3 regions of the Rhizobium sp. P43 genome follow, and region 1 is predicted to be linked to each of the others. Evidence: predicted binding sites of a transcription regulator. Region 1 holds the regulator's gene; each other region holds the start of a gene.

What was found. The regulator LexA, encoded in region 1, represses DNA repair genes until DNA is damaged. The targets are predictions, from matches to a motif close to TGTTCNNNNTGTGTTCNG.
Region 2: a site for LexA is predicted at 4,315-4,332, ahead of recA (recombinase RecA). Genes of this name have one in related genera too.
Region 3: a site for LexA is predicted at 5,299-5,316, ahead of AC1PUL_RS15970 (DNA recombination protein RmuC). Genes of this name have one in related genera too.

Annotation. Positions count from the first base shown of each region.
Region 1 covers NZ_CM161539.1:1,612,938-1,620,318, reverse strand. Annotated here, with positions in the region: gene AC1PUL_RS08020 (peptidylprolyl isomerase) at 1-1,344, opposite strand, end outside; gene gltA (citrate synthase) at 1,561-2,850, opposite strand; gene AC1PUL_RS08010 (ComEC/Rec2 family competence protein) at 3,116-5,578, shown strand; gene lexA (transcriptional repressor LexA) at 5,572-6,291, opposite strand; gene AC1PUL_RS08000 (DUF1003 domain-containing protein) at 6,499-7,041, shown strand; gene AC1PUL_RS07995 (VOC family protein) at 7,081-7,381, shown strand, end outside.
Region 2 covers NZ_CM161539.1:1,314,549-1,321,929, forward strand. Annotated here, with positions in the region: gene cckA (cell cycle histidine kinase CckA) at 1-2,233, shown strand, start outside; gene AC1PUL_RS06495 (pseudouridine-5'-phosphate glycosidase) at 2,316-3,242, opposite strand; gene AC1PUL_RS06500 (carbohydrate kinase family protein) at 3,272-4,216, opposite strand; gene recA (recombinase RecA) at 4,459-5,547, shown strand; gene alaS (alanine--tRNA ligase) at 5,700-7,381, shown strand, end outside.
Region 3 covers NZ_CM161539.1:3,192,297-3,199,677, reverse strand. Annotated here, with positions in the region: gene AC1PUL_RS15985 (nucleoside hydrolase) at 1-541, shown strand, start outside; gene AC1PUL_RS15980 (methyl-accepting chemotaxis protein) at 606-2,951, opposite strand; gene AC1PUL_RS15975 (ribokinase) at 3,098-4,003, opposite strand; gene AC1PUL_RS15970 (DNA recombination protein RmuC) at 4,046-5,266, opposite strand; gene AC1PUL_RS15965 (methyl-accepting chemotaxis protein) at 5,536-7,047, shown strand; gene def (peptide deformylase) at 7,175-7,381, shown strand, end outside.

The DNA of each region.
Region 1 (7,381 bases):
GCCGATCTCGGTCCGGAAGACTTCATTCAGAAGCCTGTCCCGTTCCGGAATTCCGGCCACTTCCGTTTCGCGGGTGTCGAGACCCCGACGGTCGATGTCGGTGACTGTCGCCGTCTGCAGCTTCAGCTGGTCTGCAGCTTCCTTCAGCGTCGAGCCGCCAGCGCGCAGATCCTCAAACTGATCATGAACGGCTGTAATATCGGCGATGGCCGCAGCCTCCGCGAGTTCTTCGCGGATTTCTTCCCTGACTTCGTCCAGACTCCGGGTACGGCTTTCCTTGATATTGGTGACCCGCAGGATGACCGGCCCAAAAGCGCCGTCCACAACAGCCGTTGTTCCACCCTCCGTCGTCACGGCGAAGGCTGCCTCGGCAAGGGCCGGATCCGGCAGACGGTCGCGGGTAAAGTCACCGAGCAGGACATCGCCTGCAGTCTTGCCCTGATCGGTTACCAACTGATCGAAGCTCGTGCCGTTTTGCAGTTCCTGCAACGCCGCTTCAGCCATTTCGCGGTTTTCGAACGAGAGCTGCTCGATCGTACGCGTTCCCGCGACCTCGTAGGAGGCCTTCCGTCGCTCGTAGTCTTCGCGGATCTGTTCATCGGTGATCGATGCTGTGTCGGCGATGTCGGCCGGCTCCAGCTTTACATAGCTGAAGCTGCGATATTCCGGCGCACGGTAACCGGATTTGGTCGTTTCGAACCAGGCCGCAAGCGTTGCGTCATCGGGCGCCTTGATCGGCTCGATATTGGCATTGGTCAGAAGGATGTAGTTGATGTCGCGGTTCTCATAGCGATAGGCCTTGATGGCATCGACCAGGACCTTCGGTGCGACGAACCCGTCTGCCGTCGCATCAACGATCTGGCTACGGATCGCGACCCTTGAACGTTCCTCGATGTAGTCGTCTTCGCGCAGGCCGGCATTGCGCAGACGCGACGAAAACAGCGCCCGATCAAAGCTTCCGGCGGCATTCATGAAGGCCGGATCCTCGGCAATCAGCTGCGCGAGGCGATCCTGCGACAGGCCGAGATTCATGTCTGCCGCCAGCTGGTCGAGGGCGGCACCGGCAGCAAGCTGCGAGAACACCTGCGCCTCAATGCCGAAGGCACGCGCCTGTTCGGTCGTCAGCTGCATCCCGAACCGGTTGCTCATGTCTGCGACCTGCCGCTGATAGGCAAAGGCAAAGTCGGCCGACGACACGCTCTGATCGCCGACAGCTACAACGGTATCGGACGTGTTGCTGAACAACGATGCCGAGACACCCCAGACGCCGAAGGACACGACGAGCAGGAGAAGCAGGATCTTGGCGAACAGGGTTTGGGAAGCTTTTCTCAGGAAGACGAGCATCGGGACGCATAAACCTCATTGTCAATCTTCGTCCGGGACGAAGCAGGTTGACTTCCTTAGAACAAAGCTTTCGGGAAATGAAGGCATCTGGCCGCGAAATGCGCAGCCATCACGCGGAGTTTGATCAGCAATTGCCATGATTGCGGCGGCGAACACGCTCAAACGCAAGAAGGCCGGACAAGCCGGCCTTCTGCAATTCGTTTATAGCAACCTCAATCAGCGCTCGGTGAGCGGCTTGTAGTCGCGCTGCGGAGCGCCCGTATAGAGCTGACGCGGACGGCCGATGCGCTGTTGCGGATCTTCGATCATTTCGTTCCACTGTGCGATCCAGCCGACGGTACGTGCCAGCGCAAAGAGAACGGTGAACATGGTCGTGGGGAAGCCGAGTGCACGAAGCGTGATGCCCGAGTAGAAGTCGACATTCGGGTAGAGCTTCTTCTCGATGAAGTAGGGGTCGCTGAGCGCGATCTTCTCAAGCTCCAGTGCTACCTTCATCAGCGGATCGTCGCCGTGACCGGTCGCTTCCAGCACCTCATACATGGTCTTCTGCATGATCTTGGCGCGCGGGTCGTAGTTCTTGTAGACGCGGTGACCGAAGCCCATCAGGCGGAACGGATCGTTCTTGTCCTTGGCCTTGGCGATGTATTCCGGAATGCGGTCAACCGAGCCGATTTCCTGCAGCATGTTGAGCGCCGCTTCGTTTGCGCCACCATGTGCCGGGCCCCAGAGGCAGGCGATGCCGGCTGCGATGCAGGCAAACGGGTTCGCACCCGACGAGCCGGCGAGACGAACGGTCGAGGTGGACGCGTTCTGTTCATGATCGGCGTGCAGGATGAAGATGCGGTCCATGGCGCGGGCCAGAACCGGGTTCACCTTGTACTCTTCGCACGGCACGGCAAAGCACATGCGCAGGAAGTTCGAGGCGTAATCGAGATCGTTCTTCGGATAAACGAAGGGTTGGCCGATGTGGTACTTGTAGGCCATGGCGGCGATCGTCGGCATCTTCGCGATCATGCGCAGCGAAGCGACCATGCGCTGATGCGGATCGGTGATGTCGGTCGAGTCGTGGTAGAAGGCCGAGAGAGCGCCAACCGTGCCGACCATGACGGCCATCGGATGGGCGTCACGACGATAGCCGGTGAAGAAGCGGCTCATCTGCTCATGCACCATGGTGTGATGCGTGACGCGGTAATCGAAATCCTTCTTCTGCGCAGCCGTCGGCAGTTCGCCGTAGAGCAGCAGGTAGCAGACTTCGAGGAAGTCGCCCTTCTCGGCGAGCTGTTCGATCGGATAGCCGCGATGCAGCAGAACGCCTTCGTCACCGTCGATATATGTGATCTTGGATTCGCAGGATGCCGTGGACGTAAAGCCCGGATCGTAGGTAAACGTACCCGTGTGCTTGTAAAGGGCGCCGATGTCGATGACGTCGGGGCCGATCGTGCCGGCCCTGACGCTCAGGTCGACAGTCTTGTCCCCGAGTTTCAAAGTAGCGCTTTTGTCCGTCATGCTGTCCTCCGGAATTGGCGGGAAGGCGTCTTGGAAAAGCCGCCATCGGTTAAGCGTATCGATGTAGCTATATGATACCGAAGTTAATGCCAAGCTATCCAAAGGGCAAATTGTGCGTCGCGAAAACGGCAACAATCGAACCGAACGGTTCTAGCCGGCTGAAGCCCGGATAGGCGGCAGACTTACGAATTTTTGCACGCATTGATTGATTTGCAAATTCCCCTATTCTGTCAGCGGATGGGGTGGCTCCGCACGGGTGAGCCGGATGGCGGAAGTGTTGGAAACCAAGGGGGAAGAGGGCCCCCGGGCCGGTCAAGCATCGGCCCGGTTAGAGGCCCCGCGACTGTTGAGAGCAACTTATCTGCCCATGCCCACGGTGACGGGCCACTCGGTTGCAGTGCGCGCCGCCGTGCTACGACTGAGCAGCCGGGTGCGACAATCGCTTTCAGACGAAAGTCGATACGGTCATTTCTTTCTTTTTCTACCGGTCTGGATCGGGACCGGCGCCGCGATCTGGTTTTCGGTCCCGCAGCCTCCGTCTTCGATCGTCCTTTGGTTTGTCCTCGCCTGTCTGGGCGTCCTACTCACGCGTTCGGCTCGAGGCACGGCGACTGCAATTGTGCTTTGGAGCGCAAGCCTGATCCTTTGTGGGATTCTATTGGCCGTTTGGGAGACAGGGCGGGTGTCCACCGTCATCCTGGATCAGCCACTGGTCACGACGGTCACAGGAACAGTCGAACGACGTGAGCAGGGCGCGTCGGGAGAATGGCGCTATACGCTGCGGGTCACCGGCACCGAGCAACCGACAATCCGTCGTCCGCCCGGACGTGTCTCGCTGCTCGCACGCAGCGACCATGTTCCGGCTGCCATCGGCGAGCAACTGACCGGTCGCGCGCGACTATCGCCGCCGTCGGGGCCCGCCTTGCCCGGTTTGAATGATTTTGCGTTTCAGAGCTACTTCGCCGGGATTGGTGCTGTCGGCTTCTTCCTCGGCCCACCAGAGGCGCGGGACACGGCAGACCCGGGGGGGCAGGATCTGTTGACCCGCTTCGATGCCGCCTTGTTTTCGCTGCGTGATCGCATTTCCCATCGCATCCGGACGGTCTTGCCAGGTGATCCAGGAGCCTTTGCCGCGTCCATCATCACCGGCGAACGGCGATCAATGTCGGACGAAGCGACCGAAGCGCTGCGGCTGTCGGGTCTTGCCCATATAACGGCGATCTCAGGCCTCAACATGGCACTCGCCGCTGGCATCTTCTTCGTCGGCTTGCGAGGTTTGCTCAGCCTTTTTCCAGCCTTTGCGCATCGCTATCCAATCAAGAAAATCGCTGCTGCCGGCGCGCTTCTAGCGACCACCGGCTACGTGCTGATATCCGGTTACCAGGTCTCGGCACTGCGAGCCTATCTGATGACGGCTATCATGTTGGGCGCCGTGCTCTTCGATCGCCCCGCCGTCAGCCTTCACAATCTCGCGCTGGCAGCGACGGCTATCCTCGCGGTGCAGCCTTCTGCGGTTATGGGACCAAGCTTCCAGATGTCGTTCGCCGCAACCGCCGCCCTGATTGCCGGTTACGCCGGGTGGCGCGCGCGACCGCGAGCGATTCTCCCCCAGGCCAAGTCGCTGTCGCTGCGGATCGCCTCGGGCAGCGTCAAATTCGTCGGGGGCACACTCGCGACGTCCCTGATTGGCGGGGTCGCAACGGCCGTCTTTGCCATTAGCCATTTCCACCGCCTCTCTACCCACGGCTTGGAAGCCAATCTGGCAGCCATGCCGCTGATCTCGCTCGTCGTGATGCCCTCGGGTTTCATTGCCATGCTGCTGATGCCCTTCGGGCTGGATGCGCCATTCTTTTGGATCATGGGGCAGGGGCTGGAATTGGTGCTCGCCGTTGCCTACGAGGTTTCAAGTTGGGGCGGCGGCTATGTGTTTCCCCGACTGCCAGACATCTTCATGCTCGGTACGATTGCCGGCATGCTCTTGCTGACCCTATTGAAGACGCCGATCAGGCATATCGGGACGGCCTTGATCGCCTGCACGATCGCCGTCACCTGGTTTGGTCCGAAGCAACCCATCGGGGAACTGTTGATCAGCGAGGACGCCCGCCTCGTTGCGCTCAGACTGGGCGAGGGCGAGACGACTAAGGTGGCCGTCAACAGAGCCGGCCCGCCCGCCTTCGTTTTCGATCAGTGGCGGCCTGTGCTTGGCATTGGAGAGGCGATCCCCCCGACCATGCTGTCCATCGGCCCGCTGCCGCCGGCACCCGACAGAGGATCGCAGCAAAGTCTCTCTGCGGATCAGCGGCGAGACGCGCAGGAGATTCTGGATGTTCTTCGTGCTTCCGCCGTAACGAGCCATTTCACTTGCATCAAGCAAGCTTGCACCATCAAACTGAGAAATGGCACCACGCTTCTGACGCTGGAGCGTCCCGATCTCGCCGGAACGGCCTGTGACCGCGCGGACATTCTGGTGCTTTCGGCACGCATCCGCATGCAAGGCTGCCGCTCGGGCGCGTTGCTGATCTCAGAAACCAGCCTTCGGGCCACGGGATCCCTGGAGATCTCAGGACTTGATGGCGATCGAAACGCCATCAACATCATCCCCGCCTATCACGGGCCACCACGTCCCTGGACTGCGCACCGTCTTTACGACTGGCGCACAGGCTCAATGGCGACCGCACATGAATTCAGCAACGGCGCGCCCGAGGCACACCGATATGCAGCTCAATGATAGCGTCGAATGAGACCGACCAGCTTGCCCTGTATCTTGACGCGATCCGGCGGGAATATTCGGGTCTCGTAGGCCGGGTTGGCGGCTTCGAGGGCAATCGACGCACCGCGGCGACGAAAGCGCTTGAGCGTTGCCTCTTCATCATCGACCAGCGCGACGATGATGTCGCCCGGATTGGCATTCGACGCATTACGGATGATCACGGTGTCGCCGTCGAGAATGCCGGCTTCAATCATCGAATCCCCCTTCACCTCAAGCGCGTAATGCACGCCGGAGCCAATCATCTCAGCCGGGACGGTGATGTCATGCGTGTTGTTCTGGATCGCCGAAATCGGCACGCCCGCTGCAATCCGGCCCATGACGGGCACCGAGACGGAGGCGCCATTGTCTTGCTCTGTGGACTTGACGGGCGCAGCAGGCGGCGGCGGCGCCTTGCCGAGACTGCCCTCGATCACACTCGGCGCAAAGCCGCGACGCGGTTGAATGCTCGGCGAATAGGCTTCCGGAAGCTTGATGACCTCCAGTGCCCGCGCACGGTTCGGCAAGCGCCGGATGAAGCCCCGTTCTTCAAGCGCCGTGATCAACCGGTGGATGCCGGATTTCGATGCGAGGTCCAGCGCGTCCTTCATCTCGTCGAAGGACGGCGGGACACCCGATTCCTTCATCCGTTCGTGGATGAAGAGAAGCAGTTCCTGTTGCTTGCGCGTCAGCATATGTGGTGCCCCTAAGATGAAACAAAGCCAGAACAGACACTATATGTTCCAGTTGTGTTCCGCAAGTGGATAAATTTTCGTGAAGAACGGGTGAGAAAATGCGATAGCCCACGGAAAGGCTATTCAAACCGTTGGTTCGAAGCGCCTCAGAGCCGTGGTCGATAAGCCCCGGGAGGCACCGGGGAACCATCTTTCAGGATGTTGTTAATGCTCAAGGATATCGAGAAGCTCGTTCTGGGGAAGTCGTCATCTGATCTTTCCTCGGCCGAGAAAAACGTGCTGAAGCGAGCGCGCGAGCGTCGGACGGTCTCCACCAACGCCGGTGAGGATTTTCTCGCCAATGCGAGCTTCGGGGAAAGACTTGCCGACGCAATTGCAAGGGTCGGCGGGTCCTGGGGCTTCATCATCAGCTTTATGCTGTTTCTCGTCTGCTGGGTGATTCTCAACACCGTGATTCTGGCCAGCGGGGCCCTCGATCCCTATCCTTTTATATTTCTCAACCTGCTGCTTTCTATGCTTGCGGCGATCCAGGCGCCCATCATCATGATGAGCCAGAACCGCCAGGCGGAGCGGGATCGGTTCATGGCGGCCAAGGATTACGAGATCAATTTGAAGGCGGAGATCGAGGTCCTGGCGCTTCATCACAAGATTGACGAGCAGGTCCTGACAGAACTGCGTGAGGCCCGCCAGGAGCTGAGTGCTCTGCGTGCGTTGATCGAGAACCTTCAAAATCAGAACCGCCTTTCCTAGATGCAAGGCGTCCTCAGCGAGCAGAAGACGAGATTGTCCATGTCCCAGACGTCTGGTGCGCCCCGCGCAATTGATCACCTTGTTCTGCCTGTCATTGATCTCGACACCGCTCGATTAAGGCTCGCGAACCTCGGCTTTACGATTGCGTCGGATGCGCGCCACCCCTTCGGCACGGAAAACGCCTGCGTCTTCTTCGGCGACGACACCTATCTTGAACCGCTGGCCGTGGGCAGCCGGGAGGACTGTCTCGACGCGGTGCGCAGCGGCAATGTCTTTGTCGCCCGCGATCAGGCTTTCCGCTTTCGCCACGGCGAAGGCATGTCAGCCCTCGTGGTCAAGA
Region 2 (7,381 bases), 300 kb from region 1:
GGCGCTGCTGTCGCGCTACCGCGAATCGAGCGAGGCGTTGTACCGCCTGACCAATGGTCTGCGCGAGGGGCGCGACAGCTACGAGGAATTCCGGCTGCTGAAGCCGCTTGGCAGCCAGACGATCAACGGATCGGGAGCCCACTGGTATCGCCTCAAGGCCCGGCTTCTGCCCGGCGAAGGGCGCGGCAAGCCGCTGCATATCTGGCAGATCTCCGACATTACTGCGGAGCGCGACGACCAGGAGCGCTTTTTCAAGGAGCTGCAGCACGCGATCGATTATCTCGACCACGCGCCTGCGGGCTTCTTCTCTGCCGGCCGCAAGGGTGAAATCTATTATCTGAATGCCACGCTGGCCGAATGGCTGGGCGTCGATCTCACCCAGTTCAATCCAGGCTCGATGACGATTGCCGACCTGGTTGCGGGTGAGGGCATGGCGCTGATCAATTCCGTCCAGGCCGAACCGGGGCAGGCACGCACGGAAACGCTCGATCTTGATCTGCGCCGGGTCAATGGCCAGAGCCTGCCGGTGCGCCTCGTGCATCGGGTCCGAGCTGCTCGTGACGGTGCGCCGGGCGAGAGCCGGTCGATCGTGCTGGCGCGAACGCAAAGCGAGGGCGGGGATCATTCGGATTCCGTCGCCTCGATGCGCTTCACCCGCTTTTTCAACAATACACCGATGGCGATTGCCTCGGTCGATGGCGAAGGTCGCATCCTCAGGACCAATGCGCCGTTCATGAAGCTTTTCGCGGATGTGATATCGCGAGACGAGATCGAACGGCGTGGGCGTATCGAAGTCGTGCTGCATGAGACCGAGCGCGACAGTTTCCGCAACGCCCTGGCCGCTGCGATGGACCGTCAGGTCGATATTGCGCCGATCGACAGCCGTCACCCGACAAACGATAGCCGGCATTTTCGGTTCTATGTGAATGCCGTGATCGACCAGAGTGACGAGGCGCCTGAAGAGGCGGCCATCGTCTATGCCGTCGATGTGACTGACCAGAAGGCGCTTGAGGCGCAGATGGCGCAGACGCAGAAGATGAATGCCGTGGGCACGCTGGCCGGCGGCATTGCGCATGACTTCAACAACGTGCTGACCGCGATCCTCTTGTCCTCCGATCACTTGCTGCTGCAGGCGCGTCCGTCTGACGCAAGCTTTGCCGACCTGATGGAGATCAAGCGCAATGCCAACCGCGCTGCCGTGCTGGTGCGCCAGCTGCTTGCCTTCTCGCGCAAGCAGACGATGCGGCCGAGCGTGCTTAATCTGACGGACGTGATCGGCGATCTCCGCATGCTGGTCGACCGGCTGATCTCCGGCACCAATGTCAAGCTCAAGGTCGAATATGGCCGCGACCTCTGGCCGGTGAAGACGGACCTTTCGCAGTTCGAGCAGGTGCTGATCAATCTCTGCGTCAATGCCCGTGATGCGATGCCGGAGGGCGGATCGATCACGGTGTCGACGCGCAATATCTGCGCCGACGAGGCCACCGGCTTCGGCTATCGCGGTCTTCCGTCCGAGGATATGGTTCTGGTCGAAGTCGCCGATACCGGAACCGGGATTGCGCCCGAAATCATGGACAAGATCTTCGAGCCCTTCTTCACCACCAAGGAAGTCGGCAAGGGCACGGGCCTCGGGCTTGCGATGGTCTATGGCATCGTCAAACAGTCGGGCGGTTACATCTATCCGGAATCGGAAGTCGGCAAAGGCACCACCTTCCGCATCTTCCTGCCGCGCCATGTGCCCGAGGTTCAGCCCGATGTCGAAGCGCAGGCCGTGGCTGGGGCCGCTCATGGCGAGACCATTCCCGCAGCCTCTGTCAAGGGCGCTGCCGATGTGCAGGACGCGCCGGACCTTACGGGTAAGTCGGCCGTCGTCCTGCTCGTCGAGGACGAAGAGGCCGTGCGTCGCGGTGGCAAGCGGATGCTGGAGACGCGCGGCTACACGGTTCACGAGGCCGGCTCCGGGGTCGAGGCGCTCGACATCATGGAAGAGCTTGAGGGCGAGGTCGATATCGTCGTGTCCGACGTCGTCATGCCCGAGATGGATGGCCCGACGCTGCTGACCGAGCTGCGCAAGAAGTATCCGGATCTGAAGTTCATCTTCGTCTCGGGTTATGCCGAGGATGCCTTTGCCCGCAATCTGCCGGCGGACGCCAAGTTCGGCTTCCTGCCCAAGCCCTTCTCGCTGAAGCAGCTTGCCGTAGCCGTGCGTGAGATGCTCGACGGGCAGGGCTGACACCGGTTTCGACACATCCGAAACGAAAGACCCCGCCGGATGGCTCCGGCGGGGTCTTTCGTTGTGGCGGTGTGCTTGTCGCTCAGCCGTTCATGGCAACGGCGATTTCGGCGGCAAGCCGCGCATTGTTCTCGACCAGCGCGATGTTGGTCTTCAGCGAACGGCCACCGGTCAGGTGGAAGATGTTGTCGAGCAGGTAAGGGGTGACTGCCTTGCCGGCGATCTCGTCGCGTTCGGCATTGGCAAGCGCGCGGCTGATGTAGATTTCCATTTCCTCGCGCGGGATCTCGTCGGCTTCCGGCACCGGATTGGCGATCAGCATGCCGCCGTCAATGCCGAGTTGGTCGCGCATCTTCTGGAAATTGGCGATGGCCGCCGGGCTCGGCAGGTTCAAGACGCTCTTGAGGCCGGAGCTGCGCGACCAGAAGGCCGGGAAGTCCTCGCTGTCATAGGTGACGACGGGCACGCCGCGCGTTTCCAGCACTTCCAGCGTCTTCGGAATGTCAAGGATGGCCTTCGGGCCGGCCGAGACGACGATCACGGCGGTGCGGGCGAGTTCCTCAAGATCGGCTGATATGTCGAAGCTTTCCTCGGCACCACGATGCACGCCGCCGATGCCGCCTGTGGCAAAGACAGAGATGCCGGCGCGGGCGGCGGCGATCATGGTGGCGGCGACGGTGGTTGCGCCGTTGCGGCGCTCGGCAATCGCAAAGGCGAGATCGGCGCGCGAAAGTTTCATCACGTTTTCCATCTGCGCCAGCGCCTCAAGCTCTGCCGGCTCCAGGCCGATATGCAGCACGCCCTTGATCACGGCGATGGTTGCCGGCACCGCACCCTGCTGGCGGACGATGTCCTCGACGCTGCGGGCCATCTGCAGATTGCCCGGATAGGGCATGCCATGGGTGATGATGGTGGATTCAAGTGCCACGATTGGGGCGCCGCGCTGCTTGGCGGCGCTCACTTCGCTCGAATAGGTGATGGGCAACAGGGGGGAGATGGAACGGGTCATGGGGATCTTCCGCTTATATTTTCAGGTTCTCATGACAGGAAACGGGCCGGCGGGACAAGAGCCAACTGTCTTTGCAGCTTCTCCTGCGAGAGATTTTCGTCAGTTGCATGGGGCGATTTCAGGGTGATGGCGGCGCTTGCCGTGCCATAACGCAGCGCCTCCGCCAGTGAGGCGCCGGAGAGGCGCGCGTTGAGGAAACCCGCTGCAAAGGCGTCGCCCGCGCCGGTGACATCGGCAATCTCGGCAATTGGTGCGGGCTCGATCAGGGCGATGGCCGTCTCGTCGAAGGCAATGGTCGGGCCGCTGCCGCTCGTCACGCTGCCGCCTTTCAGGCCTTTCGCACGCAGGAGGTCGGGCCATTCCTCAGGTTGCTCGGCGCGCCTGCCGGCAATGGCTTCGGCTTCTGCACCATTCATGAAGAGATGGGTGAGGAAGGGCAGGGCCGCCTCGAACTTCACCACCTTGGCCGGGGAAATGGCAATCGCGGATATGCCGAGCCCCGCTGCATGGCAGGCGCTGGCGAGAGCAGACAGCGTGTCAGCACGCAGGTTCGCATCGGTCAGGACGTGGCCTGCTTCGGCAAGGCTGTCGCGCAGGGATCTCGCCTTGATGCGACGCGCGGAAAACGCATCATAGAGCGCCATATCGGCAAGCGCGATCACCAGATTGCCATCTCGTTCCAGGATGGCCGTATAGCTTGGCGTCGCGCGGTCGAGGAAAATGACCGGCTGGTCGTCGAGACCGGCTCGGGCTGCTGCTTCTGCCACGATCTGGCCGGCAGCATCGCCGCCGCGCGGGGCAATCAGCCGGACGGCGCGACCGAGCCGCGAGAGATTGCAGGCCGCGTTGAAGACGCCGCCGCCGGCTTCCTCGAACCAGTGGCCGGGATTGCTGGCACCGGGTTTCGTGTCGCCGAACAGGCGTCCGCGCCGATCGATATGGGCGCCGCCGATCGCTACAATCTCGACCGTCATGCTCTCGTCTCCGCGACCGTGAAAGGACGAATCGAAGCGCTGCGATCCGGACCGCGGCAGCCGATCAGCCCATTTGCCTGATCCGCCTTGGGAAGCGGCGGAACAGATTTCGAACACGCCTCAAAAAGCGATTTTATATCAATCGCTTCGCGTGCTCTTGCAAAATGAGAACAAAAAGAGTACATATTCCCCATCGGCGGCTTCATTGCCTATGCGGCCTCAATAACCTAAAGGTGGATCAAATGGCACAGAATTCTTTGCGGCTTGTAGAGGACAAATCGGTGGATAAAAGCAAGGCATTGGAAGCGGCGCTCTCGCAGATCGAACGCTCGTTCGGCAAGGGCTCGATCATGAAGCTCGGCGCGAACGAGAGCGTGGTCGAAGTCGAGACGGTCTCGACGGGGTCGCTCAGCCTCGATATCGCGCTCGGCATCGGCGGCCTGCCCAAGGGGCGCATCATTGAAGTTTACGGTCCGGAAAGCTCGGGTAAGACGACGCTGGCGCTGCAGACCATTGCAGAAGCCCAGAAGAAGGGCGGTATCTGCGCATTTGTCGACGCCGAACATGCGCTTGACCCGGTCTATGCCCGCAAGCTCGGTGTCGACCTGCAGAACCTCCTGATCTCGCAGCCCGACACCGGCGAACAGGCGCTGGAAATCACCGACACGCTGGTTCGTTCCGGCGCCATCGATGTTCTCGTCGTCGACTCGGTTGCAGCGCTGACGCCGCGTGCTGAAATCGAAGGCGAAATGGGCGACAGCCTGCCGGGCATGCAGGCTCGCCTGATGAGCCAGGCGCTGCGCAAGCTGACCGCCTCGATCTCCAAGTCGAAGACGATGGTCATTTTCATCAACCAGATCCGCATGAAGATCGGCGTGATGTTCGGTTCGCCGGAAACGACGACCGGCGGTAACGCGCTGAAGTTCTACGCCTCTGTGCGTCTCGACATCCGCCGCATCGGCGCGGTCAAGGACCGCGAAGAGGTCGTTGGCAACCAGACCCGCGTGAAGGTCGTCAAGAACAAGATGGCGCCGCCGTTCAAGCAGGTCGAATTCGACATCATGTATGGCGAAGGCGTCTCCAAGACCGGCGAGCTCGTCGATCTCGGCGTCAAGGCTGGAATCGTCGAGAAATCGGGGGCCTGGTTCTCCTACAACAGCCAGCGTCTCGGCCAGGGCCGTGAGAATGCCAAGCTCTTCCTGCGCGACAATCCCGCCGTCGCCCAGGAGATCGAAATGGCGCTGCGCCAGAATGCCGGCCTGATCGCGGAAAAATTCCTTCAGAACGGCGGGCCCGACGCCAATGACGGTGATGTTGCCGACGACGCGTAAACTGCTGTCCATCTTCGACTATTGTGTCGGCCGCGTTTCCTTCGAGACGCGGCCGGTTTTCGTTTCGGCTGCTGGACAGGGATGAAGCCGGGCGATAAAAGCCATTGATTTTGCAAATTGGCCGGCTTCCCGGCCTGAATGAAGGGCGTGACATGAGCGGTGTAAACGACATCCGGTCGACTTTTCTCGATTACTTCAAGACGAACGGTCACGAGGTCGTTTCCTCCAGCCCGCTGGTGCCGCGCAACGATCCGACGCTGATGTTCACCAATGCCGGTATGGTGCAGTTCAAGAACGTCTTTACCGGTCTCGAGCAGCGCCCCTATTCGACGGCTGCGACGGCGCAGAAATGCGTTCGCGCCGGCGGCAAGCACAACGACCTCGACAATGTCGGCTATACCGCGCGCCACCACACCTTCTTCGAGATGCTCGGCAACTTCTCCTTCGGTGACTACTTCAAGGAGCGCGCCATCGAGCTTGCCTGGAACCTGATCACCAAGGAATTCGGCCTCGACCGCAATCGTCTTCTGGTCACCGTCTACCACACCGACGACGAGGCACATGGCCTGTGGAAGAAGATCGCGGGTCTTTCCGACGACAAGATCATCCGCATCCCGACCAGCGACAATTTCTGGGCCATGGGTGACACCGGTCCCTGCGGTCCGTGCTCGGAAATCTTCTACGATCACGGCGATCATATCTGGGGTGGTCCTCCGGGCTCGCCGGAAGAGGATGGTGACCGCTTCATCGAAATCTGGAACCTCGTCTTCATGCAGTATGAGCAGGTGACGAAGGAAGAGCGCATCAACCTGCCGCGTCCGTCGATCGACACCGGCATGGGTCTGGAGCGCGTCGCCGCCGTGCTGCAGGGCCGCCACGACAACTACGAGATCGATCTGTTCCGCGCGCTCATCGACGCCTCCGTCGACCTCACCGGCGTCAAGGCCGAGGGCGAGCGTCGCGCAAGCCACCGCGTGATTGCCGACCACCTGCGCTCGTCTGCCTTCCTGATCGCCGACGGTGTTCTGCCGTCGAACGAGGGCCGCGGCTATGTGCTCCGCCGCATCATGCGTCGCGCCATGCGCCATGCGCAGCTGCTCGGTGCCAAGGATCCGATCATCTACAAGCTGCTGCCGGTTCTCGTTCAGCAGATGGGCCGCGCCTATCCGGAACTGGTGCGCGCCGAAGCACTGATTTCCGAGACGCTGAAACTTGAGGAAACCCGTTTCCGCAAGACTCTGGAGCGCGGCCTGACGCTGCTCTCCGATGCGACTGCGTCGCTGGACAAGGGCGACAGCCTGGATGGTGAGACCGCCTTCAAGCTCTACGATACCTATGGCTTCCCGCTCGACCTGACGCAGGACGCGCTTCGCGGCCGCGGCATCGGCGTCGATCTCACCGGCTTCAACGACGCCATGCAGCGCCAGAAGGCCGAGGCCCGCGCCAGCTGGGCCGGCTCTGGTGACAAGGCCCAGGAGACTGTTTGGTTTGAGCTCAAGGAAAAGTTCGGCGCGACCGAATTCCTTGGTTACAGCTCCGAAACCGCCGAAGGCCAGATCCTTGCGCTCGTCAAGGACGGCAAGGTCGTCGAGCAGGTGAGTGCCGGCGAGAGTGTCCAGGTCGTCGTCAACCAGACGCCGTTCTACGGTGAATCCGGCGGCCAGATGGGCGATACCGGCGAAATCGTCGGCGAGGGCTTCTCGCTTTCCGTCAGCGATACCCAGAAGAAGGGTGAGGGCGTCTTCGTCCATGTCGCCACGGTTCAGAACGGCGTGGTCAAGGCCGGCGGCGCGGTGCAGTTGAATGTCGACCATGCGCGTCGCTCGCGCCTGCG
Region 3 (7,381 bases), 1.6 Mb from region 1:
GCTCGCATTGCAGAAGGCCCCGGATATCGCCCCACGCGTCAAGGAACTGGTGATGATGGGCGGCGGCTTCTCCGAGGGCGGCAACATCACGCCGGCCGCCGAGTTCAACATCTATGTCGATCCACATGCCGCGGCCGCCGTTCTCGGCTCCGGCATCCCGGTCACCATCATGCCGCTCGATGTCACCCACCAGTTGATGACCACCAAGGCGCGCGTGGCCCGCCTGGCTGCCCTGGGCACCAGGCCCGCCAAGGTCATGGTCGAGTGGCTGGAATTCTTCGAGCGCTTCGATGAAGAGAAGTACGGCTCGGACGGCGGACCGCTGCACGATCCGACGGTCATTGCTTACCTTCTGAAGCCGGAGCTCTTTAGCGGCCGCCACTGCAATGTTGAGATTGAGCTGCAGTCTGAGCTTACCGTTGGTATGACTGTCGTTGACTGGTGGCGCGTATCCGGCCGTCAGGCGAATGCGACCTTCATGCGCAGCGTCGATGCCGATGGCTTCTTCGACCTTCTGATCGAGCGTTTCGCACGCCTTTAATGTCCATAAAAAAAGGGCGCGGTCGGTGCCGCGCCCCTGGTTTCCTTCGGTGTTGAACCGGGCCTCAGAATTCTTCCCAGTTGTCGCCGCTTGACGAGCTTCCTCCTGCCGCAGCCATCTTGCGGGGTGCCGGCGCATGGGCAGGTGCCCTCGGGCTGCTGGCAGGTCTGCTTACGGCCGTGCGCATAGTCTCTGCCGTCGCCCGCAGCGCCGCCCCAGGCGCGCTCGCACCGCTCACCTGAAACTTCGCCACAAGTCCGCGCAGCGTATCGGATTCGTTGCGCAGTGCCATGCTGGCTGCAGTCGTTTCCTCCACCATCGCGGCATTCTGCTGGGTTACCTGGTCCATCTGGTTGACGGCGGCGTTGACCTCCTTCAGCCCCGACGCCTGCTCGCTGGCCGAGGCAGAGATCTGGCGGATGAGACCATTGATCTGCATCACCTGCTGGGAGATCTTTTCCAGTGTCTGCCCGGCTTCGCCGACGAGTTCGACGCCATCCTTGACCTGTGCGGCCGAGGCATTGATCAGCGCCTTGATCTCCTTGGCGGCCGTGGCCGAGCGCTGGGCGAGCTCTCGCACTTCCTGGGCAACGACAGCAAAGCCCTTGCCGGCTTCACCGGCGCGCGCGGCTTCCACGCCGGCATTGAGTGCCAGCAGGTTCGTCTGGAAGGCGATCTCGTCGATGACACCGATGATGCGCGAAATCTCCTGCGACGACTGCTCGATGCCATGCATCGAGGCGACTGCTTTCTGGACCACCTCGCCGGACTTCTCGGCATCCTTCACGGCCACCGAAACGGTGTTCGCTGCGGTCCCCGCGTTATCGGCGCTCGAATTGACCTGCTCGGTCAACTCGTTGAGCGCGGCAGCCGTTTCCTCGAGGCTTGCAGCCTGCTGCTCGGTTCGCTTCGAAAGATCGGCCGCACTCTCGGAGATCTCGCTGGTTCCGGCGGCAATGTTGACGACGCTGCCATTGACCGAGGCGATCGCCTGTTCGAGGCTTGCCACGGCGTCGTTGAAGTCGCGCTTGAGGGCCGCATATTCGCCAGGGAATTCGTCGGCAATGCGATAGGTGAGATTACCCTGCGAAAGCTGCGCGAGGCCGCTGCCCAGTGCCGTCACGACATGCTGTTGCACGGATGCGGAAGCGCTGCGCTCCTCTTCGTTGCGACGGCGCTCGCCTTCTGCGGACCTGCGCTGTGCTTCGGCCTCCGCCGCCAGTGTGTGGCTCTCGGCGAGCTTGTGACGGAAACCGTCAAGCGCCTTCGCGACGAGGCCGATTTCGTCTTCTCTGTTCTGGTTGGAGACGTCGTTCGCGTAATCCCCCTTGGTCATCCGCTCGACATCGCCGACGAGACCATGCAGGGGCCGCTGGGCGAGCGACCGCACGGCCAGGAAGAGTGCCAGCATGACAGCACCGAGCACGATCAGCCCGCCGACGATCATCATCAGCGTCTGTGCTTCGACAGGTGCGTTGATGGCAGCATGCGGGATATCGATGATGACGGCCCAGGTGGCGTTAACGCCAGGAACGGCGAATGGATAGAGTAGGCGGTCAAAGCCTTCGCCACCCGTATCCGCCAGATCCGTCACCACGCTGCCGGTACCGCTCGACAAGGCAGTCTTCAGAGCCTCTGCGCCTGGCGCTTCATATGGCTTCATCAGCAGATCATCGGTCGGTGCAACCAGCCACTGAGCGTTATGCGCAACGAGCAACACGCGACCCGTTTCGAACGGCTTCAAGGCCTTCAGCTTATCGGAAAGCGACTTCAAGGAGATATCAACACCCGTAACACCGATCAGCTTGCCGCCTGAAAACACAGGGTAGGCGATCGAGCTCATCGTCGTCGGGACATCCGTGCCTTCCGCCATGTAGGGTGCTGTGATCGCGCCCTTCCCGCTCTTGGCGGCCAGCGCATACCACTCGGCTGGATAGTCGGCGCGGAAGGTGGAGAACTGGATCTCGCCATCCTTGTTCTTCGACCAGTAGGGCGTGAAGTCGCCGTCATCATTGGCCGAAAGCTCGGTCTTGCCCTTAATCTCGTCCTTCTGACCATCAATGGCACGCGGCTCTTCAGCCATCCAGCTGCCGAAGGCAAACGGGTTCTGCTCCAGATTGGCCTTCAGGACATTGGTGATACCGAGCCGGTCGAGGGACTTGCCGTCATGGCCGCGACCAATAACGCCCGACATGGTGCGGGCAGCACTGGCCAACTCGCCGATATCTCCGGCGATTTCACGCGCGATGGATTTCGCCTCCGCATCGGCCTGTTCCATGGTGAGGGAGTGGACGCGATCGCGTGTTTGCGAAATCAATACGAGATTGGAAAGAAACAGCACCAGACCAATGGCGACGCCGGTGACAACGAGAAGCTTGGCGGCGATGGAACGCTTAAAGAAGGCGAACATAGGAGCCTCGAAATTGAGGATCAGGACGCAGAGACATTCGTTCTGCGCCCTCATGGCGCAGCCGGGCGCGGCTGGCCGCACCCTGATCACCCTAGAGCCTATGTTTCATTGTTTAACGGGGCATAAATCGGAATTGCGCTCTTTCGCTATGCCTTGAGCGCCTGATCGACTTCGGCTGCCTCCGGTATCGAAGGCTGTGCGCCCGATTTCAGGCACGCAAGAGAACCGGCCACCGCAGCTCGACGAAGCGCGTCTGCGAATGGCAGCGCGGCATCCAGGCTAGCCGCAAGGTAGCCGCAGAAGGTATCGCCGGCACCCACCGTATCGATGGGCTCGATCTTCAGGCCTTTGGTCCGATGCAGGGAGCCGCCTTCGGCTGCGATCACACCGTCGGCGCCGAGCGTGATGATCAGGGTCTGGCCGGTATCGCCATGCATGCTGAGCAGCATCTCCTCGCGCTCGGATGCGCTGAGGTTGTCACGTCCGACAAGGCGTTCGAATTCGGTTTCGTTGGCAATCACGATGTCGGCGAGCCGGGCGAGCTCCGCCGCCTCGGGAATGAGCGGCGCAGTATTGAGCACGCTGCGCACACCCCGCGCCTTGGCGGCTTCCAGCGCGGCCCTGACCGAGGCGACGGGCACCTCAAGCTGCAGCATCAGGAAATCGCCCTCCACGCTCCTGGAGACGGCGTCCTTGGCCTGCTCGGGGCTCACCGTGCCGTTGGCGCCGGGTACGACGGCAATCATGTTCTCGCCATCGCCGCCCACCAGGATGAGTGCCGTGCCGGTCGGACCATCGACCTGGGCAACGCTTGAAAGATCCGTCCCTGCCTTGTCGAGAAGATCAAGCGCCGGACCTGCGAATTCGTCTCGCCCCACTGCGCCAACCATACGCACCTGCGCTCCGGCGCGCCGGGCAGCCAGTGCCTGGTTTGCACCCTTGCCGCCGGCGGCCGTAGCAAACCCCGTACCCGGCACGGTTTCGCCGGGTTTCGGCAGGCGAGGCGTGGTGGCGACGAGGTCCATGTTAATGGAGCCGAAAACGGTGATCATGAGCACAGCCTCCCTAGGTTCTGCGCTCTTTTGGACCGGGGCTCAGTCCTCGTCAACAACCCTGAGCTTGAGCAGACCTGTCCTGCTTTCGACGCTGCGTGGTGCATCGTCGCTTTCGGCCCGCGCGCCAGGCGTCTCGAATTCCATTGCTTCGATCTTGGCGCCGCGCTTGGCGAGTTTATCCGAAGAGGTGATGATCATCTCCACATCTTTCTGCGCAGCAAGAAAGTGGCTTTGGAGCTTCCTTGTCCGGTCGTCCAGACGCCCGAGATCTTCCATCAGCCGGACCACCTCGCCCTGAATGAGATGGGCCTGCTCCCGCATGCGCTGGTCCTTGAGCACGGCTTGGATGACCTGGATCGACAGCATGAGGAGAGATGGCGACACGATCACCACCTTTTGCCTGTGCGCCTTCTGCACGATGCCTTCGAAGTTTTCATGGATCTCCGCGAAGATCGACTCGGAGGGAACAAACAGAAACGCCATGTCCTGGGTCTCGCCCTGGATCAGGTATTTCTCGGAGATGTCGCGGATATGCACCTCCATATCCCGCCGAAACTGCTGGGCCGCGATCTTCTTCTGGTCAGGGTTTTCGGTGTCCCGGATCGTATTCCAGGCCTCCAGCGGAAACTTCGCATCGACGACGAGCGGCGGCGAATTGTTCGGCATCCGGATCACGCAATCCGGGCGAGAACCGTTCGACAGCGTCTTCTGGAACTCGTAGGCGCCCATCGGTAACCCATCGGCGACGATCGTCTCCATCCGCGACTGGCCGAAGGCACCGCGCGTCTGCTTGTTGGAGAGGATTGCCTGCAGTCCGACCACGTCCTTGGCCAGCGACTGGATATTGTTCTGTGCCGCGTCGATCACTGCGAGACGTTCCTGCAGTGTGCGCAGATTGTCATGCGTCGATTTCGTTTGTTCGGTGATGGTTGCGCCAAGCCGGTGGGTCATGCCGTCGAGCCTTTGGCTGATCGACTGGTTGAGCTCTGCCTGTCGGCTCCCAAACACTTCGGCCATAGTGGCAAGCCGCCCCTGCATTTCCGCCTGCGCCTTCAAAAGTTCCGCAAGCCGTGCTTCGGCCGCCTCGTCGCGCCGAGCCGTCTCTTCCATCAATCGGGCACGGGCCGCCGACGCACGGATCGACAACACGACCAGACCAAAGACAGGCAGCAGCAGCAACGCCGCAGAGACGGTCAAAATGAGCAGGGGTGAAAGGGTGACTGAGCCGATGGTCACCGCCGGAAAATCCTGAATGTTCATGGCGTGACCATAGCTGATTCGAGGCCCATCAACAGATCAAAGAGTGAACACGCCTTGTGTTCCGGGGATGCTGGCTTGCCAGGCGTCAAAAATATCCGGTCCTGAAATTGACGAAGCGCAAGTTGTGGGCCGGCCCGGGCCATTTCGCGCTGCAGAGGCAAGAATTTGTCCGAAATCGGCAATCAAAGCTTTACCATTTTAGCGCTCCCTTGAATTCATAAATCAGCACTCGCTGATATTGCCCAGGATTGCAGAGAGAAGTGTGTAACATGTCCCAAGCCGACAATTCCGACCTGAAGAATCGCCTTCGTTTTCTCGGGCTTGATGACAAGGGCCGAGAGACCCTACGTCGGCTTGGGCCGCTGATCCGCCAGAACATTGGGGGTGCACTGGACATCTTTTACGACAAGGTGCGCAAGGTTCCCGAAACAGCTGCTTTCTTTCGCAGCGACGATCACATGAAGAGTGCCAAGAACCGCCAGGAAGCCCATTGGGGCATCGTCGGCACCGCAGACTTCACCGAAAGCTATGTCGAGGGTGTCACCAAGGTAGGAAAGGCTCATGCCCGCATTGGTCTTGAGCCACGCTGGTATATCGGCGGCTACGCGCTGGTGCTTGAACAGCTTGTCCATGCGGTTGCCCGCGAGCGCTGGCCGAGCCGTTTCGGTCGACGTAATTCTGAGCGGTTGGCCGAAGAAATTTCAGTAATCGTCAAGGCAGCGCTTCTCGACATGGACTATTCGATCTCTGTCTACCTGGCGATCCTGGCCGAGCAGCGCCAGGCCGCGGAAGACGCCCGGCTGAAGGCCGAGGCCGAGCAGGCAACTGCCCTTGCCGCCTTGCGCAGCGCACTGGGCAAACTCTCCGCAGGCGATCTGCAGGCACGCCTGCCAACCGATCTGCCAGCCAATTTCGTCCAGATGGCACACGACTACAATGCCTCGGTCGATGCGCTGCGTGCGACCATCACGACCGTGCGTCAGTCCGCTGACGAGATCTTCAAGTCGACGACAGCGATTTCGGATGCCACAGACGATCTCGCCCAGCGAACCGAACAGCAGGCCGCAGGCCTTGAGGAGAGCACGGCAGCACTGCATGAGCTGACCCAGAACGTCACGCTGACCGCTGATGGGGCGAAGGAGGCCTCCACAGTCGTCGGCGCCGCCCTGACGGAAGCCCGCGTCTCAGAAGAAGTCGTCTCTCGTGCGGTCGATGCCATGGGCGCGATTGAAAAGTCCTCCGATGAGATCTCCAAGATCATCGGCGTCATCGATGAGATCGCTTTCCAGACCAACCTTTTGGCGCTCAATGCCGGTGTCGAGGCCGCCCGCGCTGGTGAAGCGGGACGCGGCTTTGCCGTCGTGGCACAGGAAGTGCGGGAACTCGCGCAACGCTGCGCCAATGCCGCCCGCGAAATCAAGAACCTGATCTCGCAGAGTTCGTCACAGGTCGAAGCTGGCGTTGGCCTCGTCAACAATGCCGGCGACGCCCTCGGAAAGATCATTGTGCGCATTGGTGAGATCAACGAAATCGTCGCCAAGATCGCCTCTGCTGCCGCCGACCAGTCGGGCGGGCTGCGCGAGGTCAACATATCAGTGCAATCCATGGACCAGATCACGCAGCGCAATGCAGCCATGGTGGAAGAGAGTTCGGCCCAGACCGCGACGCTGATGGAAGAGGCCGAACGGCTTGTTCGGGCGCTTCAGGGCTTCCGGACGGATGGCAGCCATGCGCAGGCTTCGGGGCATGCGGGCGGCGGCAACTACCGCATGGCTTCGTGATCGCGTCAGGGATTGCGGACAACCATTCCGCCATCCAAGTCGAAACTGTCGATTTTCACTGCTCACGAAACGGAAAAGCTCAGCGTTTTTCCGTTTCCTCCGCCCGGAACTTGCGCTAAGGGAGGCCATGACCATCAAGCCTCTCATCATCCTGCCCGATCCCCTGCTGCGCCAGGTATCTGCGCCCATCGAGCGCGTCGATTCCGAGCTCGAGCAGTTCATCGACGACATGCTGGAAACCATGTACGACGCGCCCGGTATCGGGCTTGCGGCGATCCAGGTCGGTGTGCCGCGTCGCCTGCTCGTCATTGATCTGGCCAAAGAAGGCGAAGAG